Regions from separate parts of the Bacillus tequilensis genome, predicted to be linked through region 1. Evidence: riboswitches for the same ligand, from Rfam matches in the RefSeq annotation. Region 1 holds a riboswitch; each other region holds the start of a gene.

Region 1 (8,031 bases):
GGAGGAGCAGCGGAAAGCGGCTTCATCGAAAAAATCAGCGCGTTAAAGCGGTATACCATCCCGCTTTTGGCAAGCGCTATCAGAAAAGCGGAACGGACGGCGCTCGCGATGGAATCGAAAGGTTTTACAGGAAGCAGAAACCGGACTTATTACCGGACACTGACTGTGAACAGACGCGATTGGCTGTTCTTTTGCCTCGTTCTCTTGCTGTTCGCAGGATCTTTTCTCGTATCTTTTTGCTTTGTCTCATAAAAACATCCGCTATCACTGATAGCGGATGTTCTTCTTATTGATGATAGTTTAAAGCTTGAGCAAGATTGGTTTTAATTGTAATGTTCGAAAAATCAATCCCCAGCTGTACAGCGGTTTGCGCGATTTCGGGCCTGATTCCTGACAGAGTTGACCGGACACCGATCAAATTGAGCGCCTCAATCAATTTGAAAATTTGGTGAGCCACCATCGTATCAACGACCACAACGCCTGACAAATCGATCAACAGATGCTCCACTCGTCTTTTTGCACAGGCATGAAGCGTGTTTTCCAGAATAAACTTTGCCCGCTCCGTATCAATGTCACCGACAAGCGGAAGCAGAGCTGTTGATTTGCTCAGTGTAATGACAGGCGAGCTTAATTCCAATATCATTTCTCTCTGAGCGTTTAATTGCTGTTTGGCATTCGTTTCAGCGTGATCGACGAATGTATAAATGGTAAAATCAAAAACTTTCACAATCAAATCGGCCCATTTTTGTTTCTCTCCCGGTTCAAACGCCGACTCATTTTCTTCTGCGAATTGCTCAAAATACTTCGTATATAATCTACGGTTTCTCATAAACTCCCGAATGACGTACTGAACTGGAGTGTCGAGATGCTTTTGATCATTCGTCAGCTCAATGACCCACTCTTGAAATTCCTCGAGAAATTGTTTTTCCGGTAAAACATACATGTAATTCAGATGCCGGTAAAATTCCCTGTCCTGCTCTTTTAATTCTTCCGTCACTGTGGCATTATGTAAGGCGTAAAGCGAATTTGGATCACTATCCTTCATCGTTTCTATCCATTCCTCGGCCATTTGCTCTACATGCTCTGAAAAAAACGCATATAATTGTTCATTCAGTTTCATCACACTGCTCCTTTCTCCAACCCTATTATAACTTGACTCAAAGCCGAATCCCAGTCATACACGCTGAAGCCATCCAATATTTTGAAAATCACTAATTCTTTGGATTGTATCCTCTTTTTTCAAAATGCTTCAAATGGCTCTGTCCGAACGGTTGCTTTTTTCATATAATATGAGGCAACACCCTTGAATCCACTTGAAAGCATAAAAAAGGAGGGCTTTTTTATGAATGGTGAAATCCGCTTGATCCCGTATGTGACGAATGAGCAGATCATGGATGTAAACGAGCTTCCTGAGGGCATTAAAGTGATTAAGGCGCCAGAAATGTGGGCAAAAGGGGTAAAAGGCAAGAATGTAAAAATTGCTGTATTGGACACGGGCTGCGACACAAGCCATCCTGATTTAAAGAACCAAATCATCGGCGGAAAGAACTTCACGGATGATGACGGCGGCAAGGACGATGTGATTTCCGACTACAACGGACACGGCACACACGTCGCCGGAACGATTGCTGCTAATGATTCAAACGGCGGCATTGCCGGAGTTGCGCCTGAGGCAAGCCTATTGATTGTGAAGGTTCTTGGCGGTGAAAACGGCAGCGGACAGTACGAATGGATTATTAACGGCATTAACTACGCTGTGGAACAAAAAGCCGATATCATCTCGATGTCCCTTGGCGGACCAAGCGATGTGCCAGAGCTGAAAGAAGCGGTGCAAAACGCCGTCAAAAACGGAGTGCTTGTTGTTTGTGCAGCAGGAAATGAAGGTGACGGAGACGAACGCACGGAAGAGCTTTCCTATCCTGCAGCTTATAATGAAGTCATCGCGGTTGGATCTGTTTCCGTAGCGCGAAAATTATCAGAATTTTCTAACGCCAATAAGGAGATTGATCTTGTTGCACCGGGAGAAAATATATTGTCTACCCTTCCTAACAAGAAGTACGGTAAGCTTACCGGCACTTCAATGGCTGCCCCCCATGTCAGCGGAGCGCTTGCTCTTATCAAAAGCTATGAAGAAGAATCATTTCAAAGAAAGCTTTCTGAATCCGAGGTTTATGCACAGCTGATCCGCAGGACACTTCCGCTTGAGATTGCAAAAACGCTGGCAGGCAATGGATTCCTCTATTTAACCTCTCTTGATGAGCTTGCAGACAGAGCAGAGCAATCACATTTAATGGTCCTATAAAATTATTTTTCTTATATAATATATACCAAATGATGTCATTTTAATTTCAAATTCTATATTGACAACGAATTTGAATTACTGTTAAGATTACCAACAAATGATTCAACTTTTCAAAAAATTAATAACATTTTCTCTTATCGAGAGTTGGGCGAGGGATTGGCCTTTTGACCCCAACAGCAACCGACCGTAATTCCATTGTGAAATGGGGCGCACTGCTTTTCGCGCCGAGACTGATGTCTCATAAGGCACGGTGCTAATTCCATCAGATTGTATCTGAGAGATGAGAGAGGCAGTGTTTTACGCAAAAAAAGCCTCTTTCTCTCATGGGAAAGAGGCTTTTTGTTGTGAGAAAACCTCTTAGCAGCCTGTATCCGCGGGTTAACGAGAGTGTTTTATATATAAAGGAGGAGAAACAATGACAACCATCAAAACATCGAATCTAGGATTTCCGAGAATCGGACTGAACCGGGAATGGAAAAAAGCACTTGAAGCGTATTGGAAAGGCAGCACTGACAAAGATACATTTTTGAAGCAAATCGACGACCTGTTTTTATCTGCCGTAAAAACACAAATTGACCAGCAGATTGATGTTGTGCCTGTTTCTGATTTCACACAGTATGACCATGTACTCGACACAGCCGTCAGCTTCAACTGGATTCCGAAACGATTCAGACATTTGACTGACGCTACCGATACATACTTCGCTATCGCCCGCGGAACTAAAGACGCCGTATCCAGTGAAATGACAAAATGGTTTAATACAAATTACCATTACATCGTGCCAGAGTATGATGAGAGCATTGAGTTCCGCCTCACAAGAAACAAACAGCTCGAAGATTATCGCCGGATCAAGCAGGAATACGGCGTTGAAACCAAACCTGTGATTGTCGGCCCTTATACATTCGTCACGCTTGCTAAAGGCTATGACCCGTCTGAAGCAAAAGCAATCCAAAAACGATTGGTGCCGCTATACGTACAGCTTTTGAAAGAGCTAGAACAAGAAGGCGTTAAATGGGTGCAAATCGATGAACCAGCGCTTGTTACCGCCTCTGGCGAAGATGTCCGCAGCGCAAAACAATTATTCGAAAGCATAACAAGTGAGCTTTCATCTCTGAATGTACTTTTACAGACATATTTTGATTCTGTTGATGCTTATGAAGAGCTGATCTCTTACCCAGTACAGGGAATCGGACTTGACTTCGTTCACGATAAAGGCAGAAACCTCGAACAGCTGACAACACACGGCTTTCCGACAGACAAAGTGCTGGCAGCCGGCGTGATTGACGGACGCAACATTTGGAAAGCGGATCTTGAAGAACGCCTCGATGCCGTTCTCGATATCCTCAGCATTGCAAAAGTAGATGAGCTGTGGATTCAGCCTTCCAGCAGCCTGCTGCATGTTCCGGTAGCGAAGCACCCTGACGAGCATTTGGAGAAGGACCTGCTGAACGGATTATCCTATGCAAAAGAAAAACTAGCCGAGCTGACAGCTTTGAAAGAAGGTTTAGTATCAGGAAAAGCGGCAATCAGCGAACAAATTCAGCAGGCTAAAACTGACATTCAGGCGCTCAAGCAGTTTGCAACAGGTGCAAACACTGAACAAAAGAAAGAACTTGAGCAATTAACCGATAAAGACTTCAAGCGCCCGATTCCATTCGACGAACGGTTGGCTCTGCAAAATAAATCTCTCGGACTTCCGCTTTTGCCGACAACGACGATCGGGAGCTTCCCGCAGTCTGCTGAAGTGCGGAGCGCACGCCAAAAATGGCGGAAAAACGAATGGTCTGATGAACAGTATCAACACTTTATCAATGCAGAAACAAAAAGATGGATTGATATTCAGGAAGAATTGGAGCTTGATGTTCTTGTTCACGGTGAATTTGAACGGACAGATATGGTCGAATACTTCGGTGAGAAACTGGCCGGCTTTGCCTTCACGAAATACGCTTGGGTTCAATCATACGGCTCACGCTGTGTCCGCCCGCCAGTCATTTACGGAGATGTAGAATTTATTGAGCCGATGACAGTGAAAGACACGGTCTATGCACAGTCATTGACCTCCAAGCATGTGAAAGGAATGCTGACGGGTCCGGTTACGATCTTAAACTGGTCTTTCCCTCGAAACGATATTTCGAGAAAAGAAATCGCCTTCCAAATCGGGCTGGCCCTTCGCAAAGAAGTAAAAGCGCTTGAAGATGCGGGCATTCAAATCATTCAAGTCGATGAACCGGCGCTGCGCGAAGGCCTTCCATTAAAAACCCGCGATTGGGATGAGTATTTGACTTGGGCGGCAGAAGCATTCAGATTAACCACCTCTTCCGTGAAAAACGAGACGCAGATTCATACGCATATGTGCTACAGCAACTTCGAAGATATTGTTGATACAATCAATGATCTTGATGCCGATGTGATTACAATCGAACACAGCAGAAGCCACGGAGGATTTTTAGATTACTTAAAAGACCATCCTTATTTGAAAGGGCTCGGCCTTGGTGTATATGACATTCACAGCCCTCGTGTACCGTCAACTGAAGAAATGTACAACATTATCGTTGATGCGCTTGCCGTCTGTCCGACTGACCGCTTCTGGGTAAATCCAGACTGCGGATTGAAAACAAGACAGCAGGAAGAAACGGTTGCAGCATTGAAAAACATGGTTGAAGCCGCTAAACAAGCAAGAGCTCAGCAAAAACAGCTTGTATAATATAGAAATGGCCATCTGCCTCTGGCAGATGGTTTTTCTATTAGAAAGCGGAAATCGGTTTCCGATGCTTCCCGTCCCCTTCTATTATTATTTCGGCTGTTCCATTTTCATCAAATTCCACAAGACTCAATGATGTATCATGTATGTAAGCAGAATTCCATATATCATTAATGCGTCTTCCCTTTATGATATTTAGCAGCATTAATATAAAGACAGAATGGGTAACCAAGAGAACATTACCGGAAGCATGGCTGTCTAAAATGGTTTGGAGAGCCAGCCTTACCCGGTTTTCAAAATCAAAAAACGTTTCACTTCCCTGCTGGCGATAAGCTTCGGGATAATGAAAATAAGTGCGAAAAAGATCTGGTTCGTCCCGTTCAATATCCTCTTGTTTTTTCCCTTCCCATGATCCCAGTGACATTTCTCTGAACATATGATCTATCACCAGTGGAGGCCTGCGCGATCCTAATACATTTTTTGCTGTCTCTTCCGTCCGCTTGCTCGGGCTGATGTATACCTGATTCAATTCAATATCCTTCAGACGCTCCCCAAGAGCACAGGCATTGTATAGCCCAAGTTCTGTTAAATCAGAATCCATCCAGCCCTGCATCCGTTTTTCTACGTTCCATTGGGTCTGTCCGTGTCTGGCAATATATAAATGCAGCATGAGTACCCCTCCTCGTTTCTCCTCTCATCTTAGCAAATCCCCCAAATACTTTGTTTATTTTGCACTTTTTTAAGAATGTTCTTTGCATTCTTTTCCGCTATACTAATAGCACTCTATTGACAGGAGGGTTTAGGATGAACCATGAAACGTTTTTAAAACGGGCTGTCGATCTCGCTCGTGAAGGAGTGAATGCAGGCATTGGCGGGCCTTTCGGAGCCGTTATTGTGAAAGACGGATCAATTATTGCCGAGGGACAGAACAACGTCACAACAAGCAATGATCCGACTGCCCACGCGGAAGTGACGGCTATTCGGAACGCCTGCAAAGCGCTTGGAACATACCAGCTGGATGACTGCATGTTGTATACGAGCTGTGAGCCATGCCCCATGTGCTTGGGCGCCATCTACTGGGCCCGGCCAAGTGCCGTTTTCTTTGCGGCAACGCACACAGACGCTGCCGAAGCCGGGTTTGATGATTCATTTATTTATCAAGAAATTGATAAACCTGCTGAAGCAAGAACGATCCCCTTTTATCAAGTGGCTCTTACGGAGCATTTATCCCCCTTTCAGGCATGGCGGGATTTTACCGAAAAAAAGACATATTAAAAGGATCAGGCGTGTACGGCCTGATCCTTTGTTAATTCGCTGAAAACCCGTTGTGCCCGTGAGCACTTCGGATTGGCTTTCAGCGCTTTTTTCACATACAAAACAGCGGTCATAGGCTGGTGCAATTCAGCATAGCAGACACCGAGCCAGCAGCTTGATCTAAAATCGGCTGCTCCCTTCACCTGTACGTACTGATGATTGTCACTATCGGCTTGCAAACAAGCTTCGAACGCCGTGATCGCTTCTCTGACTTTTTTAAGCTGATACATAATGATCCCTTTATAATAGTGAAGCGTGCAGTAATCCGGATAATGCGCCAGCGCTTCATTGATATCCCGTGCCGCTTCTTCGTACCGTTTTGTGTCAATTAATAATTTATACTTTAAATAATAGAAAGCAGGCGGAGGAATTTGTTTTTTTCTTTTACATATGCTGATAGAATCCACTGACAGCCGTAGCGCTTTATCTTGTTCGTTTCCTCTGTCATATTCAGCGGCTTTGTGATAAAGGAAAAACGCGTCAGCGCTGGATGTCAGCAATGCGGCATTCAATAAGCTCATATTGCGTTTATGCTTTCGCTGTGCCTCCTGCTCTAAATACCCGTAATGGTGAATGATACACGGAAGCGAAAAAGCGGCGCTTGCTTCTTCCCCCTCTGGTCTTTCGCAAACCCTTCCCGTAAACGTGATGTTTCGCTGATTGCGGATCAGCCTAAACTGCCTTTGTTCAAATGCTTCATTTTCATCCCATTGCTTCCCTGTATAGTTCACAACCTTCATGCAACCGAGAGATGGCAGGCTGTCAGTCAGCAGCGAAGGCAATAGGCTGCCCGTGTCATGATCAAGTTCTTCGTCAGCATCCAGGATCAATATCCACTCTCCCTTCACATGCTGTAAACCGGCATTTCTCGCCTTGGAAAAGTCCTGTTCCCATTTGTGATGATAAACCTTGGCATGAAAACTTCTGCAAATGTCTTCCGTACGATCGTTCGATCCGGTGTCTACCACAATGATTTCATCAGCAATATGCTGCACACTCTCTAAACAGCGGACGATATGGCGTTCTTCATTCTTTACAATCATACATACTGACAGTTTTGGTCTCTTCATGTGCTCACCTTTTTTCCAGTCTGAATTCACCTATACTACATGTATTCACACTTTGAAAAGATCATACCCGCCCCCCATGCTTCCGACACAAAAAAACATCCTGAGAACCCTCAGGATGCCGGTCATTATTTTAATTCTAATTTTACATCAATATTTCCTCTGGTTGCCTTTGAATAAGGGCAGAATTCATGAGCAGCATTGACAAGCTCTTGCGCCTTGTCCCGATCCAGATCTTTCGTATTCACAACAAGTGTGACACCGATTTTAAATCCGCCGTCGCTCTCATCTTTCATGAGGCTGACCTGCCCTTCAATCTCCGAATCAATTTCAATATTCTGCTCTTTGGCCACGTGTTCAAGCGCGCCGCCGAAGCACGCAGCGTATCCAGCCGCAAAGAGCTGTTCCGGGTTGGTGCCGGTTTGCCCTTCTTTTTTTGCATTTGGCATCACAATATCAAAGTCAAGAACGCCGTCATCTGATGTAATATGTCCTGCACGTCCGCCGCGCGCGGTTACTTTCGCTGTAAATAATGCCATTTGTTTTCAGCCTCCTTATTTATATCTAGTTGTTATATTTCCCTTTTTGATCTTTTTAAACATGCTATGTTTGCCGAGAATCAGCTATGTTTTTTGCTTTATGCGAGT
Region 2 (8,031 bases), 1.5 Mb from region 1:
CAGCGTATCGGGGTTTTTCTGTCATTTTGTTTGCGCCGCTGTGCGCGTTGTTCGCGGTGCTGCTGACAGATCCAAGCCATGTGCTTCCTTTTTTCTCCTCAATTTTTATGGAGAAGATGGCGGGGTTTATTAAGCTGTATTTTCCGGTATTTTTGCTTGGGGCGATTTTTGGAAAGGTTGTTGAAATGTCCGGTCTTGCGGCATCGATTGCGAAAACGATTGTCAAGCTTGTCGGGGCGAAAAGAGCGATACTCGCCATTGTGCTGATGGGCGCGATCTTGACGTACAGCGGCGTCAGCCTGTTTGTTGTCGTGTTTGCTGTATATCCTTTTGCGAAAAATCTGTTCCGAGAAGCAAATATACCGAAACGCCTTATCCCGGGAACGATTGCTTTAGGGGCTTTTACGTTTACGATGGATGCACTTCCGGGGACGCCGCAAATTCAAAATGTCATCCCGACGGCGTTTTTCAAAACAGACATTTATGCCGCTCCTTGGCTCGGCTTGATCGGCGCAGTGATCGTGCTGGCAGCAGGCATGCTTTATTTGGAATCGAGGCGAAAAAAAGCGCAGTCATCCGGCGAAGGCAACGGCGGTTTTGATTCGGAGCGTCCGGCCACTCGTGAGACGTCCGAGTTCGCGGCCGAACCTGACAAAAGCCCGCTTCAGCATGCGCTTGCCTTTGGCCCGCTAATACTCGTAGGTGCAATGAATAAATGTTTCACTATATACCTTCCTAAGTGGTATCCGAATGGATTTGATTTTTCGTCGATCGGTTTAAAGGAGCTTGGCAAGCTTGATCTTTCTGCGGCGGCTGCCATTTGGTCGGTGGAGCTGGCTTTGATCATTGGCATCATCACAACAATTTTATTTGATTGGAGAAGAGTGTTTGCCCAAATGAAGGAGGGGCTGAATGAAGGGATCGGCGGCGCCTTGCTGGCATCCATGAATACCGGTGCAGAATACGGTTTCGGCGGCGTTATCGCCGCGCTGCCGGGATTTCAAAAGCTAAGCAGCGGCATTTCGCACACCTTTACCGACCCGCTTGTAAACGGGGCCGTCACGACAACGGCGCTGGCTGGAATCACCGGGTCGGCTTCAGGGGGGATGGGCATTGCGTTAAGCGCGATGTCGGATCAATTCTTGCAGGCGATTCAGGCTTACAACATTCCGCCGGAAGTCATGCATCGGGTCATTTCGATGGCATCGGGCGGCATGGATACGCTGCCGCACAATGGAGCTGTCATCACGCTTCTGGCTGTGACGGGACTGACTCACCGGCAATCATATCGGGATATTTTTGCGATCACACTCATTAAAACGGCTGCCGTATTTGCTGTGATCGCAGTTTACAGTCTGACGGGTCTTGTATAAAAGAAAACGAAGGGGCGTTAATATGGGAAAAGTGCTGTCATCAAGTAAGGAAGCTGCGGAACTGATTCACGACGGGGATACGCTGATTGCCGGAGGATTCGGGTTGTGCGGCATTCCTGACCAGCTCATTTTGGCGATAAGAGATCAGGGAGCAAAGGATTTAACCGTTGTCAGCAACAATTGCGGAGTCGATGACTGGGGGCTTGGTTTGCTTTTGGCTAATAAGCAAATCAAGAAAATGATCGCATCCTATGTCGGTGAAAATAAAATTTTTGAACGGCAGTTTTTAAGCGGAGAGCTTGAAGTCGAGCTTGTTCCCCAAGGAACGCTCGCCGAGAGGATTCGTGCCGGCGGCGCGGGCATACCCGGGTTTTACACGGCGACAGGGGTCGGCACCTCAATAGCCAAGGGAAAAGAACACAAGACGTTCGAAGGCCGGCCATATGTGCTGGAGCGAGGCATCATCGGCGACGTGGCGATCGTCAAAGCGTGGAAAGCGGACACCATGGGAAATTTGGTTTTTCGTAAAACGGCGAGAAATTTCAATCCCGTTGCCGCCATGGCAGGCAAGATCACCATTGCCGAAGCGGAAGAAATTGTGGAAGCGGGAGAGCTCGATCCAGATCACATCCATACGCCGGGAATTTACGTACAGCATGTCGTGCTTGGCGCGAGCCATGAAAAGCGGATTGAAAAACGGACAGTTCGGCAAGCTTCGGGAAAGGGTGAGGCGAAATGAAGGAAGCGAGAAAACGAATGGTGAAACGGGCCGTACAAGAAATCAAGGATGGCATGAACGTCAATCTTGGGATTGGAATGCCGACGCTTGTCGCAAATGAAATACCCGATGGCGTTCACGTCATGCTTCAATCAGAAAACGGTTTGCTCGGAATCGGCCCGTATCCTGTGGAGGGGACGGAAGACGCGGATTTGATCAACGCGGGAAAGGAAACGATCACTGAAGTGACGGGCGCTTCTTATTTTGACAGCGCTGAATCATTCGCAATGATAAGAGGCGGGCATATCGATTTGGCTATCCTTGGCGGCATGGAGGTTTCTGAGCAGGGTGATTTGGCCAATTGGATGATCCCCGGCAAAATGGTCAAAGGGATGGGCGGTGCCATGGATCTCGTCAATGGAGCGAAACGGATTGTTGTCATCATGGAGCATGTCAATAAGCATGGCGAGTCAAAGGTGAAGAAAACATGCTCCCTTCCGCTGACAGGCCAGAAAGTGGTGCACAGGCTGATTACAGATTTGGCAGTGTTTGATTTTGATAACGGCCGCATGACACTGACAGAGCTTCAGGAAGGCGTCACAATTGAAGAGGTTTATGAAAAAACAGAGGCTGATTTCGCTGTAAACCAGTCTGTGCTCAAGCAAAATTCTTAATGGGGAGGTGTTTGACATGAAAAACAAGGTCGCCTTGGTCACTGGGGCAGCCGGCGGAATCGGATTCGAAATCGCAAGAGAATTCGCCCGAGAAGGCGCCAGCGTCATCGTTTCGGATCTTCACCAGAAAGCATGTGAAGAGGCCGCTTCCAAGCTTGCCGAAGAAGGTTTTGACGCAGCCGCCATTCCGTGTGATGTAACAAAGGAAGCGCAAGTCGCTGAGACGGTGGATGGCATCCGGAAACGATACGGCCGCTTGGATACTTTGGTGAACAATGCCGGTATTCAGCACGTCGCCCCAATAGAAGAGTTTCCGACAGAAACCTTTGAACAGCTGATCAAGGTCATGCTGACGGCTCCATTTATCGCGATGAAGCATGTCTTTCCAATCATGAAAAAACAGCAGTTTGGCAGAATCATCAATATCGCGTCTGTTAATGGCTTAGTCGGCTTTGCGGGGAAATCCGCTTATAATAGCGCCAAGCACGGCGTCATCGGGCTGACAAAGGTCGGGGCGCTGGAAGGCGCGCCCCACGGCATTACAGTCAACGCGCTCTGTCCGGGTTATGTCGATACACAGCTTGTCCGCAATCAGCTGAGCGATCTTTCGAAAACGAGAAATGTCCCGTACGACGCGGTACTTGAACAGGTCATTTTTCCGCTTGTGCCGCAAAAACGGCTGCTTTCCATCAAGGAAATCGCAGATTATGCGGTGTTTTTGGCAAGCGAAAAAGCGAAGGGCGTTACCGGGCAGGCTGTCGTTCTAGATGGCGGCTACACCGCTCAGTGACAAAAAAACACACCTCCTCCGCCAGGGAGTCCAGTGTGTTTTTTTCTTTGCTTATTTCCAAACATCGTTAGCGATCTCAACCACATGGCGGAGTTTCGCCCATTGCTGTTCTTCCGTCAGCTTGTTGCCTTCCTCAGTTGAAGCGAATCCGCATTGAGGGCTGAGGCAAAGCTGATCTAAGTTCACATAACGGGACGCTTCTTCGATACGGCGTTTGACGTCGTCCGGATGTTCAAGCTCGCCGAATTTAGATGTCACTAAGCCAAGGACAAGCTGAAGATCAGAGCGCTTCACATAACGGAGCGGTTCAAATCCGCCTGAGCGTGAATCATCATACTCCAGGAAAAGCCCGTCCAGATTCAAGCCGTCAAAAATGGTTTCAGCAGCTGCGTCATAGCCGCCTTCCGCTGTCCAAGTGGACTGGAAGTTGCCGCGGCAAATATGCATGGTTACCGTCAAGTCATCCGGACGGTCTGCAATCGCGTCGTTAATTGATTTCGCAAACAGCTGTCGAAGCTCGTCAGGCGTTGTTCCGAACGCTTCGATTTGTTTTAAGCCTTTTTCTGATAAGAAAACAGCCCATGCCGTATCATCAAGCTGGAGGTAGCGGCAGCCTCTGTCATAAAACGCTTGAATCGCTTTTTTATATGCTTTGGATACGTCATGCTGGAAAAGCTGATAGTCGTTTTTGTACGCATCCTTTTCCAGTTTTCCACGGAAAAACAGCATATTCGGGCTTGGGATCGTCATTTTTGGCGTCGCGTCACCGGCAATGCTATGGAGAAATGAGTAATCTTCAAGCATTGGGTGAGTTGAAAAGTCAATATCACCTGTGACTTTAATGCCGCGTGCTTTTGTTTGTACGTTGTGGAATTGAATGCCCTGCTCGGGAATAAACGGCTCAACGCCATCCAGGTTTTCCAGAAAATCAAAGTGCCACCACGCTCTGCGGAATTCACCGTCTGTTACGACGTTCAGGCCGGTTTCCTTCTGTTTTTCCACAATGCGGATGATTTCATCGTTTTCGATTTGGCGAAGCTGTTCAGCTGTCATTTCGCCGGCCGCTTTTTGCTGCCGCGCTTTTTTGACGGGCTCAGATCTCAGCAAGCTTCCGACTTGATCCGCGCGAAACGGCGGTTTTTTTCTTTGAAGTGATTTTTGTTCTGCGGGTGTTGTTTGTTGTGACATGTTGTCCATTCCTTCTTTCCATTCAAATATAAAAAAGCTCTTCCTTTGGATAAGGAAGAGCTTGCGTGACAATCTCAACCTTATCTTCAAGAGCAATCATTGCTCTAAAGGATTTAGCACCATTCTGTTAAACAGCGGTTGCCGGGTATCGCAGGGCCAGTCCCTCCACCTCTCTTGATAAGGAAAACCTTTTTTATGAAATTTTCTGATAGTATCTATTATTCACACATTTTATCTATCTGTCAATGATAGATTATCTCCACACGTCGCTGGCGATGTCGATGACATGGCGGAGCTTCGCCCATTGCTGCTCCTCTGTCAAAAGATTTCCTTCTTCTGTAGAGGCGAAACCGCACTGCGGGCTGAGGCAAAGCTGATCAAGGCTGACAAAGCGCGCCGCTTCATTGATTCGGCGTTTCACATCTTCTGGATCTTCAAGCTCGCCGTATTTTGATGTAATTAAGCCGAGAACAATTTGCAGATCCTTGCGTTTTACGAAACGAAGCGGATCAAAATTTCCTGAGCGGTCATCATCGTATTCCAAGAACAGGCCGTCCAGGTCTAAGCCGTCCAAAATCGTTTCCGCTACAGCGTCGTAGCCTCCTGATGCCGCCCAAGTTGAACGGAAGTTGCCGCGGCAAATATGCATTGTGATTGCTAAATCATCAGGCCGGTCTGCCACTGCATCGTTAATCGTTTTGGCGAACAAGGCAGGCAATGTTTCTGGATCGCCGCCGAGCGCCTGAACAACCTCTCTGCCTTTTTCCTCAAAGAAGAGAGACCATGACGTATCATCAAGCTGAAGATAGCGGCATCCGGCGTCATAAAAGGCTTTGATTGCTTTTTTGTACGCTTGGGCCAGATCATGAAAGTATTCCTCTTGGTCGTCATAAATCGCTTTATCAGCCTTTTTACCGAAAAACAGCATATTCGGGCTCGGAATTGTCAGCTTTGGTGTCGCATCGCCGGCAATCTCATGTAAAAATTGAAAATCAGCAAGCGCAGGGTGGTTCGTAAAATCAAGTTTTCCCGTCACTTTGATGCTTCGTGCTTTTGTTTTCGCGTTATGGAACTGAATCCCTTCAGCCGGAATGAACGGTTCCACTCCGTCTAGCCCTTCCAAAAAGTCATAATGCCACCAAGAGCGGCGGAATTCCCCATCTGTTACCACCTCGAGACCGATTTCTTTTTGTTTTTCCACAATGCGGCTGATTTCTTGATTTTCGACCTCACGAAGCTGTTCCGCAGTGATCTCGCCGGCCGCTTGCTTCTGCCGGGCTTCTTTCACCGGAGCGGAGCGCAGTAAACTGCCGACATGATCAGCGCGGAAAGGAGCTTTGTGTTGTTTTTCTGTTTTGTGTCCTGTAAGACTTGTTTGTTCAGCCATGTCATTCGCCTCTTTTCTCAAATGTGTAAGCATAAAAAAGCTCTCCCTTTATGTAAGGAAGAGCTTGAACGATCAAATCTCCGCCTCATCTGCAGGATTTAGCACCATTCTGTTTGAAACAGCGGTTGCCGGGTATCATAGGGCCAGTCCCTCCACCTCTCTTGATAAGGTACATCTTCATATTCAGATTTCAATTATCTTAATATTATTACTTTTTGATCAATTGTCAACTCTTTTTTAGAAAAGACTCTCATCATCATCGTCATATAAGACCATATCCAGCACGATAGCGATGGCTGTGCAAATCAGCACATCTTCTTTGTTTGCAATCTGCAGATGATAAGAATCACCCCAGCTGAGCCATTTCTTGCTCACCGACATCCGGACATTTTCCCCGTCAGTCAGCTGGAATTCATTCTTCCACAGGTCCCCGTCAATTTCCCAGTTAAGCCCGGAAATCTCAAATTTCGGTTTGAAAAACGCTAATTTCTTCGTCACCTCACAAACCGTTTTCCCGTCAATTGAAATCACATATCGCGGCAGAAATGACATCACTTTTTGTTCAATGGAAACGAGCGTTTTCCCCGATGAATCTGTCAATTGTAATGAGTCCCCTAACGAAAAGAACCGCCCTTCGACTTTGAAGTGCTCTTGTTCATCCCGGTCATAAATATGAAATGTATCTTTAAATGAGAACATTTTTTGTTTCATAAATAAATCGATCATGGCTGAAGTCTCCTTTTGAATTTGCCCTTATAAAAGATTACGAATAGGGGGCAAAAAGGTTTCAAGTTCCAAATCTAAGTTTTCAAAATGAAAAGGCTGCGTTATTCAGCAGCCTTTTCGTTTGATATATGAACTAGGATAGATGCATCCGGCGTTTTTGGCGGATGGCGTCAAGGTCGATTAGGTTGTTGTGATGAGGTGCGGCTGCTGGCAGAGGGCTTGTCTTTTGCGGTTTGCGGCGATTATCCTTGCTGAAAGAAAAAAGAAGATAGCCGCATAATGCGATGATAATAAATAGGATCATTTTACATACCTCCCAAAAAAAGTTTTGGTATTCTCTATTGTACGGTTAAGTTATCGAAAAGTATTCAAAAAATTCGAAATCAATAAAAAATAAATAACTGCCCCTCAAAAACAGTCTAACCTGTTGACCTGAAAATAGTCTTGCATTATGGTGATTATTCTTGTTGATGATTGGTTCTATAGTTACTATCGACGATAAAATAAATTCCTTTATATAACTTTTAACCTAAATTATCGTAATTCGAATTTCCTGTTTTTAGGTTTCGTTTTCTTTCTTGTTTGGTTTATACCCTATTTTGCGGAATTGAACACAAAAAACCCAAATTACGGAGCATTTGGGCGGTACAAGAGAATGCGGGCTATGTTTTGAGGATTTGAATGTTTTATCTGAAGATGCGTTTGAACATTTTTCTGATTTTTTGAAATGGGCTCGATTTCTTTTGCATTCTAAGTGGCCTGGTGATGATCCATTTTTTCAATAGACTTTTTGCAGCTATCGCATGTTTTGTCATTGTTTTTCCTCCTTATCCGTTGATACTTGTTTTACGGAGGAGGTGTTCAAAATGTTTCGTTTTCACACAAAAAAGCCAGTCCTTTTTGGACTGGCTTTCGGCATTACGCCTGTTCTTCAAACAGCTTTGCGATCTCAACGATAACATTTACGGCTTTGACCATGTTATCGGCGGAGATGTATTCAAATTTGCCGTGGAAGTTTTCCCCGCCTGTAAAGATGTTTGGCGTCGGGAGTCCCATGTAGGACAGCTGAGACCCGTCCGTGCCGCCGCGGATTGGAGAAATCTTCGCTTCGATGCCGAGGTTTTCCATCGCTTGCTTGGCAATATTGACGATTTCGATGACAGGTTCGATTTTCT
Region 3 (8,031 bases), 240 kb from region 1:
GGTCGCATTTAATGTATACTTCATTGAATTCGCCTGCTTCCACAAGCTCGCGAACCTGTTGTCTGTCCTCTCGGAAAGGAGAGATAAAAGCAGTAATCACAATGGTGCCCTGCTGAACAAAAAGCTTTGCCACCTCTCCGATTCGGCGGATGTTTTCTTTCCGGTCTTCATCAGAAAAACCAAGGTCCTTATTTAAGCCGTGGCGAATATTATCCCCGTCCAGCACAATGACTTGGTAGCCTTGCTCAAATAATTCTCTCGCAGCAGCATTGGCAATCGTTGATTTACCTGAGCCGCTTAACCCTGTCAGCCAGAGAATTGAGCTTTTGTGCTTGTTTTTTTGCTGGTACTCTTCTTTTGTAATAGAGGCTTCATGCCATACAATATCGCGATTTGTCACTGCCAGTCCTCCTTAAGATACGCCTGCTTCTTCTTTATTCTTCATCCCTCTGATTAACACTTCTACGACTTCTGCGCGGCTGAATTCTGCAGGAGGCAGCACACCGTCTCTCAGCATGCCTCTTACCTTAGTGCCTGATAAGATGACGTGATGCTCTCTGCCGTGAGGGCACGTTTTCGCTGTTCCCATATTTCCGCATTTTTCGCAGAAGAAGCTGTGCTCGAATTTAAGCGGTGTAATCCCAAGCTCTTCAGGTTTAAATGTGTCAAACAGCTCCTGCGCCTCGTATGTTCCGTAATAGTCACCTACACCTGCGTGATCGCGGCCGACGATGAAATGCGTGCAGCCGTAGTTCTTTCTGACAAGCGCGTGGAAAATTGCTTCTCTCGGTCCTGCATAACGCATCGCGGCTAAGAAGACGCCGAGGAACACACGGTCTTTCGGGTAGTAATTGTCAAGAAGCACTTGGTAGCTTTCCATCCGCACATCAGCTGGGATGTCATCAGATTTTGTTTCGCCTACCAGCGGGTTTAAGAACAAGCCGTCTACTGTTTCAAGTGCTGTTTTTTGAATGTATTCATGCGCTCTGTGGACAGGGTTTCTTGTTTGGAAACCGACAATCGTTTCCCAGCCTTTTTCCGCAAACTGGCGTCTTGTTTCCGCCGGTTCAAACGTAAACTCAGGGAATTGTTTTGAAGCTTTTTTAATCAAAGTGATCGGTCCGCCGACATATGTATCGCCTCGGCTGAACAGCTTTTTAACACCCGGATGCTCCTGCTCATCCGTTTTGTACACATTGACCGCTTCTTTTTGTTTGTCAGGCACGTACAGGTCTTCGATTTGGATAACACCGTATGTTTCTCCTTCATACGTTAACTTTACCGTTTCACCGATTGACAGTTCCGCTGCTTTATGCGCATTGACCGGAAGCGTGATTGGAAGGGACCAGACAACGCCGGAAGAAAGACGCATATTTTCGACAACTGATACGTAATCTTTTTCATTAAAGAAGCCTTCGATCGGACTGTATGCGCCGATTCCGATTAATTCCAAATCCGCAAAAGAAATCAAATCAAGTTCAATTTCTTTTTGAATGCCGCTCACATGATATGATTCATCTACTCTGTTTACTAATGTTCCTCCGTGTGGTGCTAAGCTCATAATATTTATTTCCTCCCAGTTAACATATAAAATAACTCAGATTAATGATTAAATTCCCCCGCCTTGTTCGTGGACAGAGCGTCTCTCTTTACGAATGGCCTTCATCAGGCTGACGGCACCGCCAGCCGCTAACAGCACGCTTACCATGATAAAGATTGAGTAATAATCCGCTTTTAAAAACAAGGAAACAAGCAGATAAGAAATCGATAAAGATAAAAACGGCGAGACGATCCATACCTTCAGCATCGTTTGAACAACTTGTTTATGAAACACGTTCGGACCGTTTTTCGCCATGCCTATTCCGATAATAGACGATGACGTGACTTGCGCTAAGGGCACCGGCATCCCAAATACAGAACTGATGATCACCAGTCCGGCTCCTGTACCGGATAAGAGAATGCCTTCTCCTTTTGCGAATCTCGTGATTTTCTTCCCGTTTGTTTCCAACACCCGCCGGCCTAATAAAAGCGCGCCAAGGGAGACAAAAATCCCCCCGTACAAGGTTCCTTTCGCGACATCAAGCACACCGGCCGCTACTAATGGACCTACGGCGTTCGCCACGTTATTCATGCCGGCAGAGAACGCTTCAAAAAATCCGGCAACTAACAAAACAGCACCAAGGATTTTTTGCTTTTTTGAAGACTTAATTTCAATCTTCAAATAGCTAAACAGCTTTGAAACGAAATAGGTGAAGCCGAAAGCAAAGAGCGGGACAAAAACCCAAAACGCCACGATGACCAGAAGATTGTTCACAAACAATACTTTGTAAGCCACTCCCACTCCGACAACCGCGCCAACTGTTACTTCACTCGTCGACAATGGAATGCCAAGGAGATTAGCTGTAAAGAGCGACAGTGCAGCGGCTCCAATAATGATGCAAACAATTGTCAGGGTTATCGTCTGCTCGGGGATAATCCCGGAGCTGATGGTTTTGACAACCTCGCCTCCGCCAATGACCGCTCCGGCAAGCACACCGACCGCGCACAGGATCAGAGCGTACGTTTTCTTTTTGATGGCTCCGGAGCCGTAAGCAACTCCCATCGAAGCTGCAGCGCCGCTTGCACCAATATTCATCGCAAAAAACAAGCTAAATAAAATAGCGGCTAGTTCCATTTTGCAGCTCCTTATTCATGCAGTCCGCATTCTGTTTTCGCCATGCCATTCCATCTGCCTGAGCGTAAATCCTCAGCGGTAAAAGCAGGAGCCGTACAAGGCGCACAGCCAATGCTTGGATACCCTTGATCATGAAGCGGGTTGTAGTCCAGCTCATTCCGGGATGTGTATCTCCAGATGTCTTTCCACGTCCAATGGATCAGCGGGCATACTTTTACTGATTTGAACTTTTCATCTTTGTTTAAGAAATTCGTATTGGCACGGCTTGGCCCTTGATCGCGTCGCAAACCGGAAAGCCAGGCCGGATGTCCTGAAAGCGCCTCTCTTAAAGGAACGATCTTTCTAAGATAGCAGCACTGATTCGGCTCTCTTTCCCACAGTTTGTCACCATATTCTCCAGCTTGCTCCTCAAGGGTAAGGTCTGGTTTCTTCAGGATGATATTCAGACCCGGATAACGCTCTTTCACTCGTTCAATCGTTTCATAGGTTTCTTTAAAATGCAGGCCTGTATCAAGAAACACAATCTCTGCGTCTTTTTTCACTTTATAAATTAAGTCAATCAGAACGATTCCCTCAATTCCAAAACTGCAGGCATAGACAAGTTCATTGCCGTAATGGCCGTATGCCCACTTTAAAACTGACAGCGCTCCTTTATAAGGATCGTCATCCGGAAATGTAATCGTTGGTTCTTCCCAATTATCGTACGTTAACATTTCTTCTTTCCTCCTTTCGGAGACAAACAAACAGTAGCTTTCTGCCGGTTGTCTTTTCCTCATTGTAATGGCTGCCGTTAACGCAAACAGCCTTTTTCCTCGTAAAATAAAAAACTTTCAATCCAGCGGAAAGAAAGACAGGAACAGCATATAGCCCTTATCTTTCAAAATGGAATTCATTTTGCTGGAAGTAGCACCTTACATACTATGCAGGTTGCCGGGCTTCATAGGTCCAGTCCCTCAGCCGCTCTTGATAAGTTTTTAGATTTGTAGTAAATTTTAGCACAATTCTAACATAAGTCAACCCGACTTTTTTGATAGGATTAATAAAAAAACAGGCTTCAAGGCCTGTTTTCAAGCATAGCAAGGCTTTTAAACCCCTATACATCAGCAAAAATTAATTTTTATTTTTTAAACCAATCTTTTGACTCGGGATTTCGTTTCCACGTTTTCAGCTTTTCCAGATCGTCTGAATGAATATTTCCGTTTTCAAGCGCGACCTCTGTCAGCGTATCATAATCAGTTAATGAGTAGTATGGCAGTTCTGCCTTCGAAAATGCTTCCTGCGCCTTAGGTAGCCCGTACGTAAAGATTGAGACGACACCGAGCACTTCACAGCCAGCCGCTCGCAAAGCTGCCGCAGCTTCAAGCACGCTGCCTCCTGTGGAGATTAAGTCTTCAATGACGACCGTTTTTTGGCCTTTTTGAACTGCTCCCTCAATCTGATTTCCTTTTCCGTGCGCTTTCGGCTTGCTTCTTACATAACACATCGGAAGGTTCATACGGTCTGCCGCCAGAGCCGCATGCGGAATACCGGCGGTTGCTGTGCCTGCAATCATTTCTGCTTCCGGAAAATGCTCTTTGACAAGCCTGCTGATGCCTGAGGCGACATCATTTCTGACCTCTGGGAAAGATAATGTAAGGCGGTTGTCACAGTAGATTGGCGATAAAATGCCGCTCGCCCATGTAAATGGCTCGTTCGGGCGTAAAAAAACAGCTTGGATGTCTAATAGATGTTTTGCGATGATTTGTTTCATTGATTGATTCCCTCCCATTCAAGTCTGACAGCTTCATAGGCTTTTACCGGGTCTGCCGCTTTTGTAATCGAACGTCCTACTACAATCGCTGATGAACCCTTCTCTCTTGCAATTGCCGGTGTCGCTATGCGGATTTGGTCATTCACAGCGTCCTCTGACATCCTAATCCCCGGCGTGACAGTCAGAAATGAAGGAGAAACTGCTTGGTAAATAGCTTTTGCTTCATGAACAGAGCAGACCACTCCATCCAGCCCGCTTTCTTCCGCCAGTTTGCTGTAGTGCACAACCGTGTCGATCAGAGGCTTTTGGATCAGCAGTTCATCCTTCATCATTTGTTCAGATGTGCTTGTCAGCTGGGTTACCGCGATAAGCGACGGGCGTTTTTTTCCAGCCTGCGTCCCTTCTTCTAAACCTTCCAGCGCTGCCTGCATCATTTTTTTTCCCCCGGCCGCATGAACATTGACGAGATCTACTCCGAGACCAGCAAGACGTTTCATTGCTTTATTTACAGTGGTCGGGATGTCATGAAGTTTTAAATCTAAAAACAGCTTGCAATTACTTTCTTTTAGCTGTTTCACGATAGATGGTCCTTCTTGATAAAAAAGCTCCATTCCAACCTTTACAAATAACGGTTCTTTTTGAAAAGGCGCTAAGAACGCAAGTGTTTCTTCAGCTGATGCAAAGTCAAGCGCGATGATGGGCAGGTTGTTTTTCATGGTTCCAGCTCCTTCCGATGCATTCTTCAATGGATTGATAGCCGTATTGGCGCAAAACAGATGGGAGCTGGTCAATGATGTCCGGGCATGCAAAAGGATTCACAAAGTTTGCTGTTCCGACAGCAACCGCGCTTGCTCCCGCGAGAAGAAATTCCAGAGCATCTTCAGCCGTCTGCACACCTCCCATGCCGATAATCGGGATATTGACAGCCTGGCTGACTTCATATACCATGCGAATGGCAACCGGCTTCACAGCAGGACCGGAAAGTCCCCCTGTTTTATTCGCTAATATCGGCTTGCCTGATTGTAAATTGAGCCTCATGCCGATTAATGTGTTGATCATCGTAAGACCATCCGCTCCGGCCTCTTCAATCGCTGTTGCAATTTCTGTGATATTTGCTACGTTCGGGGAAAGCTTCACATAAACAGGGACATCTGAAACCTCTTTAACGGCTTTCGTTACATCAGCCGCCATTTCAGGATTCGTGCCAAAAGCGATTCCGCCTGTTTTCACATTCGGGCAGGAAATATTCAGCTCAAGTGCATGTACATTAGGCGCTTTGCTGATATGTTCTGCGACTTCAACATAATCCTCGACTTGAGAACCTGCGACATTGGCAATGATCGGCGTATCAAACTGCTCAAGCCACGGCAGCTCATTTTGCAAAACGCTTTCCAGGCCCGGATTTTGCAGGCCGATCGCATTAAGCATTCCAGCGCCAGTCTCAGCTACCCTCGGCGTTGGATTCCCGAAGCGCGGCTCCTTTGTCGTCGCTTTGATCATGATTGCTCCGAGACAAGATAAATCATAAAAACGCGCAAACTCTTTTCCAAAACCGAAGCAGCCTGATGCCGGAATGATCGGATTTTTTAAATCAAGTCCCGGCAATTTCACCTCTAGCATTACAGCGCCACCTCCTGAGCTTTAAATACAGGCCCGTCGAGACATACTTTTACGTACGATGTCTCACTTTCGTTTGTATGGCACACACACGCGAAGCATGCGCCGATTCCGCAGCCCATTCGCTCCTCCATGGACAGGTAAACTTCTTTATGGGCATATTCTTGTTTTAACGCCCTCAGCATCGGGGTCGGCCCGCAGCTGAGGAGAATATCAAACGCTAGATTTTTTTGTTTCATCACATCTGTAACAAACCCGGTTTCCCCGTAGCTTCCGTCAGCTGTTGCCACGTATGTGTCTCCGTACTGACGGCATTCTTTCTCGTAAAACACGTCCTTTTTTGATTGAAATCCTAAAACGTGGATGACCTTGACCCCTTTTTCGTTCAAGCGTTTCGACAGCTCTTGAAGAGGGGGGACACCTACACCGCCTCCCACCAGCAAAGCCGTCTTTCCGGGTTGGACTTCATTGACAGGAAAACCATTCCCCAAAGGCCCGAGGACATCCACAAGCTCACCTTGCTGCTTTAGAGACAACAGCCTTGTACCTTCCCCATCTACACGATAAATGATGGTGACTTCACTTTTTTCAAAATTGACATCGGCGATGCTGATTGGCCTCCTTAAAAGAGGCGTAACCGCTTCGCTCACTTTAAGATGAAGGAATTGTCCCGGGGTTGTAAACCCTTGGACAAGCTCCCCTTTCAAAACCATTTGATACACCCGGTCTGCAATTTGCTGGTTAGAACATACTGTCAAATACGCTTTTTTCATAGAGTGACTGCCGCCTCCTGATTTGTGTTGACTGCCGGCATTTGATCAGCACGGAATGTCATGCTTTCCAGCACTCGCAATATCGCTTCTGCCGTATCTAAAGATGTTAAGCAGGCAACACCATTTTCTACTGATTCACGTCTGATTCTAAATCCATCCCTTGCCGGCTGCTTTCCTTTTGTCAGCGTATTGATGACAAACTGCGCTTCTCCATTTCTGATGACATCAAGCAGGTTCGGGCCGTCCTGGCCGATTTTTCCGACGACCTTCGCCGGAATCGAAGCTTCTTTCAAGTAACCTGCCGTTCCTTCTGTCGCTAAAATGTTGTAGCCGATCGCGTGGAACCGCTTAGCGATGGCAAGTCCTTCTTCTTTGTCTTTATCAGCCACTGTTAAAAGTACGGAACCGTAGTTCGGGATTTGAATGCCTGAAGCAATCAGGGCTTTATAGAGCGCTTTTTCAAGTGTTGAATCTTTCCCCATAACCTCACCAGTTGATTTCATTTCAGGCCCTAACGTAATGTCCACTCTTCTCAGCTTAGCAAAGGAGAAGACCGGCGCTTTTACAAATACACCCTGCTGTTCAGGCTGAAGGCCCTCTGTATAGCCAAACGCCGCCAGCTTTTGTCCGAGAATGACTTTTGTTGCGAGATTTGCCATTGGGATACCCGTAATTTTGCTTAAGAACGGTACAGTTCTGCTTGATCTCGGGTTCACTTCGAGTACGTACACCTCGCCTTGTGATAAGACGAATTGAATATTGAGCAAACCGACAATGTTCAGTCCTTTGGCTAATGCAATCGTGTATTGTTCAATTTTTTTCTTAATGTCCTCTGTGAGAGACTGAGGCGGATAAACAGCGATCGAGTCTCCGGAGTGAACGCCCGCACGTTCAATGTGCTCCATAATTCCCGGAATGACGACTGTTTCACCATCAGATATGGCATCCACTTCAATTTCTTTCCCCGTTAAATATCTGTCAATTAATACAGGGTGCTGCGGATTGATTTTGACTGCATTTTTCATATAATGAAGCAGTTCTTCTTCTTGGTATACAATCTCCATCGCCCGGCCGCCAAGCACATAGGACGGACGAACCAGTACCGGATAGCCGATATCACTTGCGATGCTTACCGCCTGGTCAACGGATGTCGCTGTTTTGCCTAGCGGCTGCGGTACACCAAGTTCTCCAAGCGCTTGTTCAAATTTATCCCGGTC
Region 4 (8,031 bases), 740 kb from region 1:
CTTCCCGTATCTCTGAGTCAAACGCATTTTCTGTCGGCAGCGTCACCATTCCGCTGGCACCAATTAACTGAATGATTTCAGTAAAACGAGGATATAGAGTTGGAATGATTGTACTGATGACTTGAAGAGGAATTAAACTGGGACGCATATAGCCGGTTTCATCTAATTGTGCGTCATTTTCTGATTTGTCAATGAGTGCTTTGATTGTCTCCAATCCGACAATGATTTCGGAGAGCTTTTCATGTATATGCTGATATTCAGAAACATTAATGGTATCGACCAAAAGCTGTGCAACGCCTAATAGAAATTCAATTTTGACCATTTGCCTAATGACGACCTGATGAAAGGTAAAGGCATGAAAAGAGCTTCTCGCCATAAAATCATTAGCTACTTCAACATTATCGTAAAAAAATACACGATTCCAGGGTACCAACACGTGATCAAAAACGACGATTGAATCCATTTCTTCATACCTTGAGCTTAAGGGGTGATTAAAGGCAGATTCACTTAATACAAACGATTCTCTTGTGATGAATTTCACACCTTTTGTGTTAGAGGGAATCGAAAAGGCAAAAGCTTCATCCTTTTCAAAATAAAATTTCGGTGCCGAAAAAACCAAGATTTCATCAGTTAATCCACCTTGAGTTGCAAGCAGACGTGCGCCTTGAATGATCAATCCTTTTTCCGTTCTATCAATGACTTTAGCGGATATCGGCTTTTCACTGATTCCAAAATAGGACTGTGACCGGTCCACTTGGGGGGTAATGAAGGTATGGGTAAAGGAAAGATCGTGTTTAGCCGCTTTCTGATACAAGTTTAGTATGTGTTCAGGAAAGCAATTCTCTTTTTCTCGTAAAAGCTCTGCTGATGATGCAAAGCTCATCATCACCGTATTCATATAATCCGGACTTCTCCCCATCATTCCGTGAGTATGTCTAGCCCACTGTTCAATCATCTTCCTTCTTTTTCTCAAATCGCTCTTAGTTTTAGGCTGGAGATAGGAAAGACCAATTCGCTCATGATCTCCAGAAAGACGATAAGTCATGTCGTTTATGAACTCATCCTTCGTTTGCAAATCATAAAGAGAGCTTTTTGTTTTGATAATTCCTTTAAACGCAGGATGATCAGAAATGTTACCCTCTATTTTTTTGCCATCATACCAAATTTCGTTTTCTAGTTCGTTCAATCGGTCAATGAATTCTTTTCCATTGATGATCCCCATTTGACGTTTCGCTCCTTCAAATATGCTCGCAGGATCATTATATTTTCGAAAGAACAGTCTGTTCAGCCAATTTGAGATCGGAAAAGCCTATTTTAGTATCCGTTATAGAAAAAGCGAAAAAGGACGAATGGCCAATACCATGCAGACAAAGCAGCAATGCTCTCCGCAGACGGTTTTATTAGCATTAAATGCAGCAAGGGAAAGGATTTGCGGTGGTGGCAGAAGAAGTTCGCAAATTGGCTGAGGAAACAAATTAATCTGCAATCACACATTCGATGGTAACATCTATCCAAAATGAATCATTTGAAACGGTGAATACCATCAAGGTTGTACCTGAAAATGTGAGCCCAGACATCGTTCTTTCTCAAGAGACAACAGGGAATTTCAATGAAATACTGTATCTGGTAGAACAGTTCACTTCTCAATTACAAGAAGTCGCAGCAGCAACTCAGCGCTTACATCAGGTGTTGAAGTAATTCAGCATGCAAAAGAAACACCAGTGAATACAGAAGCAGTAGCAACATCGTCACAGGAACAGCTCAATTCAATGGAGGAAATCTGCTGCGCTGCAGAATCGCTACCCCAATTTGGCGGAAGAACTTCAAACCGTCATTAATCGTTTCAAATACTGATTAGATGACATGACGTTTAAACCCCATCTTATTCGGTGGGGTTTTCATCTTTTCAGCCATTTAACTAAAAACGGAACTAACTTCCTTCTTTCAAGTTAGCTCCGCTTGAATGACTAGTCCAAATTTTGATCGATAGTCCCCTCAAAATAATCATCGCTCACTTGTTCATGAGTTTCAGCCAAACCTTGTTCTAATTGCGTGTTTCCTTTATAATCTGAGAGCTCAAAGTATTTCCCGGCTACATCCGTTGTGTCATTCATGTTTTCTTTGTTATGAGCTTGTGATCCGGTGTTTACACTTTCAGTCTCATTGCTGTTTACAGTTTGCTGAAAATCATATTCCTTGTCTAATGAAGAAAATCTTTTATAATCATCAGGTCTGTCGGCTCCATTTTTTTGAGTCACTTTATTTCCTCCAGATAATTGAAATGTTAGTGCGGGCATAAAAACTTATTTCGTTTTTTTAGCATCTGAACCATGTTTTTTAGAGACATCTGCTTTGAAAGCTGTCTCAGTCTCATGGTCATTTCTTGTTTGTTCAATACTTGAATTTTGAATTCCCTTTTTACTCATTGGTTTCACTCCTTTTCGAAAAGTGTTGACATATCAACTCTTCTTATTTTGTCTGTTGATCAGGTATTCATGCGCTTTTTTCATTCGCGATTCCCCAATCAGGAGAGGCGATCTTCATGCCCAGCGTATTTTCTAATAAAAGAACGTATTTTTGGAACCTTTTATTAACGCATGTCGTATAGGATGTTGGGGATGAAATGAGGATTAAACAGTATTGAGAATCATCAAGCAGGAGGTGAAAAAATGAAAAAAATCGTATCATATTATCTAAAGACATTAGGTCTATCCAGCCTTACGTTTGGTTTATTTTTAGGAATTTATTCTTTCGTTATGTATGGCGAGATGGTAATGGCATTGTTTACGGCAGCAATTGCTTTATTATACGGTTTTATGATGTATGGCATTTTCGCTTTTCCACTGCAAATGATGTTGCAGAAAAAAACGAGAACATTCAGTGTCATGTATCTATTGATTTACAGTGGGATAGCTTTTATCGCGGTTTTCCTGTTTTTGGTCATTGGTGACCCTGCGTCAATAGCATGGACATTGCAATCGTACATTTATTATATGTTATGTATTGCAGCTGCAGTGATTTACTGGTTCTGGGACTCTCTGATCCTTTATAAACGGACAGTTTCAGGCGTGTCAAGCAAACCAGAGAACTGAAGTTGAATATGGAAATTGACGGTGATTCGGGATATTGCACTAACATTGCTGCGTCAATTTCATAGTTTAAAAAATAAATCCTCCGCGGATAAAGGTACAGTATGGGAGCAAAATGAGATCATTCAACCCGAATTGGTTTGCTAAGTGTTTTACGATACATACGTTTATCAAGATCATCAATCAAAGGGGATATAAACAAAAACGATCATTGCGGAACGGGGATCTTGAGCCGTTTGAGGAAAGAATATTGATGGGGATTTATCGTTTATCACAGAGTTATACAGCAAAGCTGAGGAGAGCGTGACAACGAATCTCGCTCTCCTCAGTTTTGTTTTATTCACCTTGATGTTTCTCAACTAATGTGAATGTCCATTCTTTTAATAAATGTTTCTGCACATATTTTTTCCCGTTTATTTCGATGTAAGGAATGTCTGTCTTGTCCCCGGCTAACTGCTTTGCCTCTGCTGTCGTTATTCCTAAAAAATGTCCGATGTAAAAGAAAATATCCCGTTCCTTTATAAGCAAGATATCATTCTGTTCATTCCCTTTTTGATGGTTCATTTGCTTTAAGCCTTCACCGATAAAATATCCAGCCAAAGCAATACCGATTCCTAAAAAAACGTCCATGTGTATGCCTCCATTATGTCGATGTTATGTTATACGAGCTTGGCATACTCGGGGTTTCATATTTTGAAACAAAAAAGCGGTCAGAGCGTGCTTTAAGTGTTTTTTCACGCCTTTTCAATCTGCACGCGGCCTGAAAAAAAGGTGGCGCCGCCGCCCATATCGGATAAGCGGTCTGAGGTAAGCGCGTTTACAAGCTGTTTTTTTCCTGGTTCATCCGCCCATAATCCTTGGCTGACTACGACACCGGACAGTACTTGTTCCCCGACTGAAGCGGCAAGCTCGCATTCTCCCCGGCTGTTCCAAATTCGTACAGGATCTCCATCACCGATTCCGTATTTTTTAGCATCTTTTGTATTGATAAAAAGCTTTGGCATCTTTTCAAGCTTGATATGCTTTGCATTGTTGGAAAACGTTGAGTTTAAGAAATTATGGTTTGGCGCCGGAACATACATAAACGGATACTCGTCATCGGATATAAGAGGGGTATATGTCGGTAAAGCCGGGAAGCCGTCTTGTTTCATTTTTTCTGAATATAATTCTATTTTTCCGCTTGGAGTCGGAAGTTTGCCTGGAAACAGGGGCTTTTCGCGTTTCGCTTTCATAAATGAAAACTTAGAAAGGGAATCGTAACCAATCTCAGTCAAATACGGATTATCTGGATGGTCAAGCGCCTGACGGATTAATTCTTCATCTGAATCTTTGAGCTCCTGGTCTGTGAATCCCATTGCTTCAGCCAGTAATCGGAACACCTCAGTATTAGACTTGCTTTCTCCATAGTTCTCAATCACCGGCTGCTGAAGCTGAATGTAATGGTGCCAGTAGGAGGTATAAAAATCAGTGTTCTCAAAAGCGGATGTTGCAGGCAGTACAATGTCCGCATATGCAGCCGTTTCCGTTAAAAACAAATCATGAACCACAGTAAACAAGTCTTCCCGCAGCAAGCCCTGTCTGACTTTGTTTGCTTTCGGCGCGACGACGGCAGGGTTTGTTCCGTAAATAAAAAGAGAGCGGATAGGCGGATCTGTTTCCAAAAGCACCTTGCCAAGCTGATTCATATTAAACGACCTCGGTGTGCGTCCTTTCAATAAGTCGGGCCGCTGCAAGGCATTTGTGTTATATTCTAAAATTCCGCTGTTATGCTTAATTGCGCCGCCCCCTTTATGCAGCCATTGGCCGGTGATCGCCGGAAGACAGGCAATCGTCCTTACAATCATCCCGCCGTTATCGTGATGCTGGATTCCATTTCCGATTCTGATAAAAGAAGGGGAGACTTTCCCATACATTCTTGCCAGCTGATAAATATCTTCAGTGCTGATCCCGGTGATCATTGATACCTTTTCCGGATTATACTGTTTCACGTGTTCACGGAGCTTGTCGTAGCCGACCGTGTATTCAGACAGGAATGCTTCATCGTGAAGGTTTTCTTTAAATAAAATGTGCATGATGCCAAGGGCAAGTGCGCTGTCAGTTCCCGGCTTTATTGGAATAAACCAATCTGCAAGACGCCCTGTCTGATTTTTATGTACATCGATCACGACAATTTTGGCACCTTTTTTTCGCGCTTTTTGGGCGATTGTAATTTGGTGCATGTTTGTGCTGACAGCGTTAATTCCCCAAAAAATAAATAGTTTTGTATGAATGGTTTCCTCAGGATCGATTCCCGCGCTTATGCCCATTGTATATTTATAGCCTTCAGATCCCGCTTTGCTGCAAATCGTCCGTTCAAGCTGGCTTGATCCCATGCGGTAAAAAAAGCGGCGGTCCATTCCTTCAGCTGTCAATTTCCCCATATTTCCGTAAAAGCTGTAAGGAAGTATGCTTTCAGCTCCCATTTCATCAATCAGCTGCTTCCAGCGGGAGGTGATCGTATCAATCGCCTCTTCCCAGGAAATCGGTTCAAATATCGCTTGGCCTTTCGCGCCTGTCCGTTTAAGCGGTGTAGTCAGCCGCTTTTCATCATAGATGCGCTCCGTCATGTTTCGAACTTTGTTGCATATGTTTCCAGCTGTGACAGGATGATCGGGATCTCCCTGCACTTTCACAATTTTTCCGTCTTTTTTATGTATTAACAATCCGCATTGATCCGGGCAGTCAAGCGAGCAAACGGACTTAAAAATGCCATTTTGTTGTGTAGCAAAAGATTTTATGGCCCAGTTCCTCTCTCTAGTTAGATATTTTGTAAGAATTATAACATTTCGGATGATAACGTCAATTCTGAAAAAATAGATTAACATCAATCTTGGAATTCTTTATGATAAACGTATTCTTTATTCTGAAAATGATATATTCAACATTTTCTATCCAGAGAGGTGGAGGGACCGGTCCAATGAAACCTTGGCAACAGTATTGTACCAATTCCAGCAAGCGTCAGCTTGAAAGATAGGAAAGCAAGGTTTATACCGGCGTCTGTCTGTAGACAGGGCACGCTTATATATGATCTCTTTCCATCTTCGGAAAGAGATTTTTTTATGAAAAAATATGATGAAAAGGACGTTTTGCACCATGACGTTTTTGGTTACAGCACCATACAACAAAGAAGGACACAAAGAGCGAGCTTGAAACATTGTTCGGCTCGGTTTGTTATCAATCCTAGGAGGAGCAAGGCCGGGCATACCGGGAAGTTGAAATCATTCAGCTATTAAAAGAAACACATACGATAGGTTTGATTACTCAGCTCGATCAAGTAACAGAGAACGTATTTTGAACTGATGAAAGAGAGTGCGATTTTCGTCAATACTTCAAGAGAGGTTGTGGTAAACCGCATTCATATACCTGTACCTGAGGAAAAAGCAGTACAGGAGGAATCATCTCCTCAATATGCATCTTAATCAGAAAGCGCCCTGTTTCAGGGGCGCTTTTTGTCCTTTTCTTGTGGAGAGAGCTGACAAACTTAACTTTCCTGAAGGAGAATAGACAATATGTTGACATTTAATCGAGAAGTGTTATGATGTTATAGACAATATATTGTCTAACGAGGAGGATGAGTATGGATTATTCAAAAGAACTGAAAGATTTATTTTTAATGCAACAATCTTACGCTACACTTTTTTCTGTTTTAAACAAAATCCAATCACGCGGAGACGATTATTATGAAAGCTTAACGTCAAGACAATTTATGACGATGGTTGCCATACTGCATTTACCGGAAGAGGAAACGACATTTAACAACATCGCAAAAAAATTAGGCACTTCAAAACAAAACATCAATAGGCTTGTCAGTAGTATTGAAAAAAGAGGTTATGTCATTACTGTTCCGAGTAAACGCGACAAGCGAGCGGTTAATGTGAAGATTACTGATTCAGGCAAGCGTGTCATGGAGGAATGCGGTGAAAAAGCGGTGTACTTTATGGCAGATCTATTTAAAGGGTTTTCTACGGAAGAGCTGGAAACATTGTGGGTTTTATTGAAGAAACTGTACAGTTTTGACGGAGAGGAACAGGATGGCTTTGAAGAAAACGCTGCTGATTTTGACATTGAACAAAATCGGGACGATTTGAAAACAAATTTATTGCAGGAATTCTCAAAACGGAGAATGTAAAAAGGAGAAATATATGAACAACATGGCGGCTGTAGAAAATTTGAAAATACAGTACGGAAACAAAACAGCGGTAAATGGGATTTCTTTTGAAGTGAGAGAGGGGGAAGTTCTTGGCTTGTTAGGCCCAAATGGTGCTGGGAAAAGCACCACCATTCACGTGTTATCCGGAGTATTGTCGGCCAGTTCTGGCAACGTGACAATACTGGGCCACAATGTGAAAAAAGGGTCAAAGGAAATGAAGAAAGGCATCGGAATTGTACCTCAAGATATCGCGATTTACAAGGAAATTTCCGCTGAGAAAAATGTTCGTTTTTTTGCGAGTCTTTATTCTCTTAGAGGAGAAGAACTGAAAGCCCGAGTCAGAGAGGCTTTGGAGCTCGTACAGCTATATGACCGGAAAAATGACAAGCCTAAGACGTTTTCAGGCGGGATGAAAAGAAGATTAAATATCGCGTGTGCCATTGCACATCAGCCGAAATTGATTATCATGGACGAGCCCACTGTAGGAATCGATCCGCAATCCCGGCATCACATTTTGGAATCGATAAAAGAGCTGAAATCAAGAGGAGCGAGCATTATTTACTCGACACATTATATGGATGAAGTCGAGGCGATTGCAGATCGCATTATAATCATGAATGAAGGGAGAATCATTGCCAATGGAACAAAAGAAGAGCTGTACAAAGAAGTGAATAAAGAAATGACATATGCTTTTCAGCTGGCACATGTTCAGAAATTAAATAAAAACGCTATTAGAAAAATCAAAGGAGTGAC

The links. Region 1 has a riboswitch for S-adenosylmethionine ahead of metE (5-methyltetrahydropteroyltriglutamate--homocysteine S-methyltransferase). Riboswitches for the same ligand answer to the same signal wherever they lie in the genome.
Region 2: another riboswitch for S-adenosylmethionine. It lies ahead of G4P54_RS20085 (5-methyltetrahydropteroyltriglutamate--homocysteine S-methyltransferase); the one in region 1 lies ahead of metE (5-methyltetrahydropteroyltriglutamate--homocysteine S-methyltransferase).
Region 3: another riboswitch for S-adenosylmethionine. It lies ahead of G4P54_RS08165 (phosphoadenylyl-sulfate reductase); the one in region 1 lies ahead of metE (5-methyltetrahydropteroyltriglutamate--homocysteine S-methyltransferase).
Region 4: another riboswitch for S-adenosylmethionine. It lies ahead of G4P54_RS21295 (hydroxyacid dehydrogenase); the one in region 1 lies ahead of metE (5-methyltetrahydropteroyltriglutamate--homocysteine S-methyltransferase).

Annotation. Positions count from the first base shown of each region.
Region 1 covers NZ_CP048852.1:1,295,505-1,303,535, reverse strand. Annotated here, with positions in the region: gene thiX (HMP/thiamine ABC transporter permease ThiX) at 1-252, shown strand, start outside; gene rsbRB (RsbT co-antagonist RsbRB) at 287-1,120, opposite strand; gene isp (serine protease Isp) at 1,343-2,302, shown strand; SAM riboswitch class I at 2,434-2,589, shown strand; gene metE (5-methyltetrahydropteroyltriglutamate--homocysteine S-methyltransferase) at 2,718-5,006, shown strand; gene G4P54_RS06955 (histidine phosphatase family protein) at 5,047-5,673, opposite strand; gene guaD (guanine deaminase) at 5,808-6,278, shown strand; gene G4P54_RS06945 (glycosyltransferase family 2 protein) at 6,284-7,387, opposite strand; gene ohrB (organic hydroperoxide resistance protein OhrB) at 7,513-7,923, opposite strand; gene ohrR (organic hydroperoxide resistance transcriptional regulator OhrR) at 7,990-8,031, shown strand, end outside.
Region 2 covers NZ_CP048852.1:3,816,080-3,824,110, reverse strand. Annotated here, with positions in the region: gene G4P54_RS20105 (GntP family permease) at 1-1,373, shown strand, start outside; gene G4P54_RS20100 (CoA transferase subunit A) at 1,396-2,112, shown strand; gene G4P54_RS20095 (CoA transferase subunit B) at 2,109-2,765, shown strand; gene G4P54_RS20090 (3-hydroxybutyrate dehydrogenase) at 2,782-3,555, shown strand; gene G4P54_RS20085 (5-methyltetrahydropteroyltriglutamate--homocysteine S-methyltransferase) at 3,607-4,743, opposite strand; SAM riboswitch class I at 4,821-4,927, opposite strand; gene G4P54_RS20080 (5-methyltetrahydropteroyltriglutamate--homocysteine S-methyltransferase) at 4,997-6,130, opposite strand; SAM riboswitch class I at 6,213-6,301, opposite strand; gene G4P54_RS20075 (LURP-one-related/scramblase family protein) at 6,368-6,856, opposite strand; partial or broken gene G4P54_RS21430 (hypothetical protein) at 6,990-7,268, opposite strand; gene G4P54_RS21510 (hypothetical protein) at 7,543-7,671, opposite strand; gene pepT (peptidase T) at 7,775-8,031, opposite strand, start outside.
Region 3 covers NZ_CP048852.1:1,533,136-1,541,166, reverse strand. Annotated here, with positions in the region: gene cysC (adenylyl-sulfate kinase) at 1-400, opposite strand, end outside; gene sat (sulfate adenylyltransferase) at 413-1,561, opposite strand; gene cysP (sulfate permease) at 1,610-2,674, opposite strand; gene G4P54_RS08165 (phosphoadenylyl-sulfate reductase) at 2,686-3,387, opposite strand; SAM riboswitch class I at 3,542-3,647, opposite strand; gene pyrE (orotate phosphoribosyltransferase) at 3,792-4,424, opposite strand; gene pyrF (orotidine-5'-phosphate decarboxylase) at 4,421-5,140, opposite strand; gene G4P54_RS08150 (dihydroorotate dehydrogenase) at 5,109-6,044, opposite strand; gene pyrK (dihydroorotate oxidase B electron transfer subunit) at 6,044-6,814, opposite strand; gene carB (carbamoyl-phosphate synthase (glutamine-hydrolyzing) large subunit) at 6,811-8,031, opposite strand, start outside.
Region 4 covers NZ_CP048852.1:2,040,463-2,048,493, reverse strand. Annotated here, with positions in the region: gene hpaB (4-hydroxyphenylacetate 3-monooxygenase, oxygenase component) at 1-1,222, opposite strand, end outside; partial or broken gene G4P54_RS10720 (methyl-accepting chemotaxis protein) at 1,414-1,854, shown strand; gene G4P54_RS10715 (YozQ family protein) at 1,968-2,258, opposite strand; gene G4P54_RS10710 (biofilm-forming protein) at 2,304-2,426, opposite strand; gene G4P54_RS10705 (UPF0715 family protein) at 2,670-3,092, shown strand; gene G4P54_RS10700 (hypothetical protein) at 3,426-3,719, opposite strand; gene G4P54_RS10695 (molybdopterin oxidoreductase family protein) at 3,824-5,866, opposite strand; SAM riboswitch class I at 6,014-6,105, shown strand; partial or broken gene G4P54_RS21295 (hydroxyacid dehydrogenase) at 6,222-6,420, shown strand; gene G4P54_RS10685 (MarR family winged helix-turn-helix transcriptional regulator) at 6,706-7,257, shown strand; gene G4P54_RS10680 (ABC transporter ATP-binding protein) at 7,271-8,031, shown strand, end outside.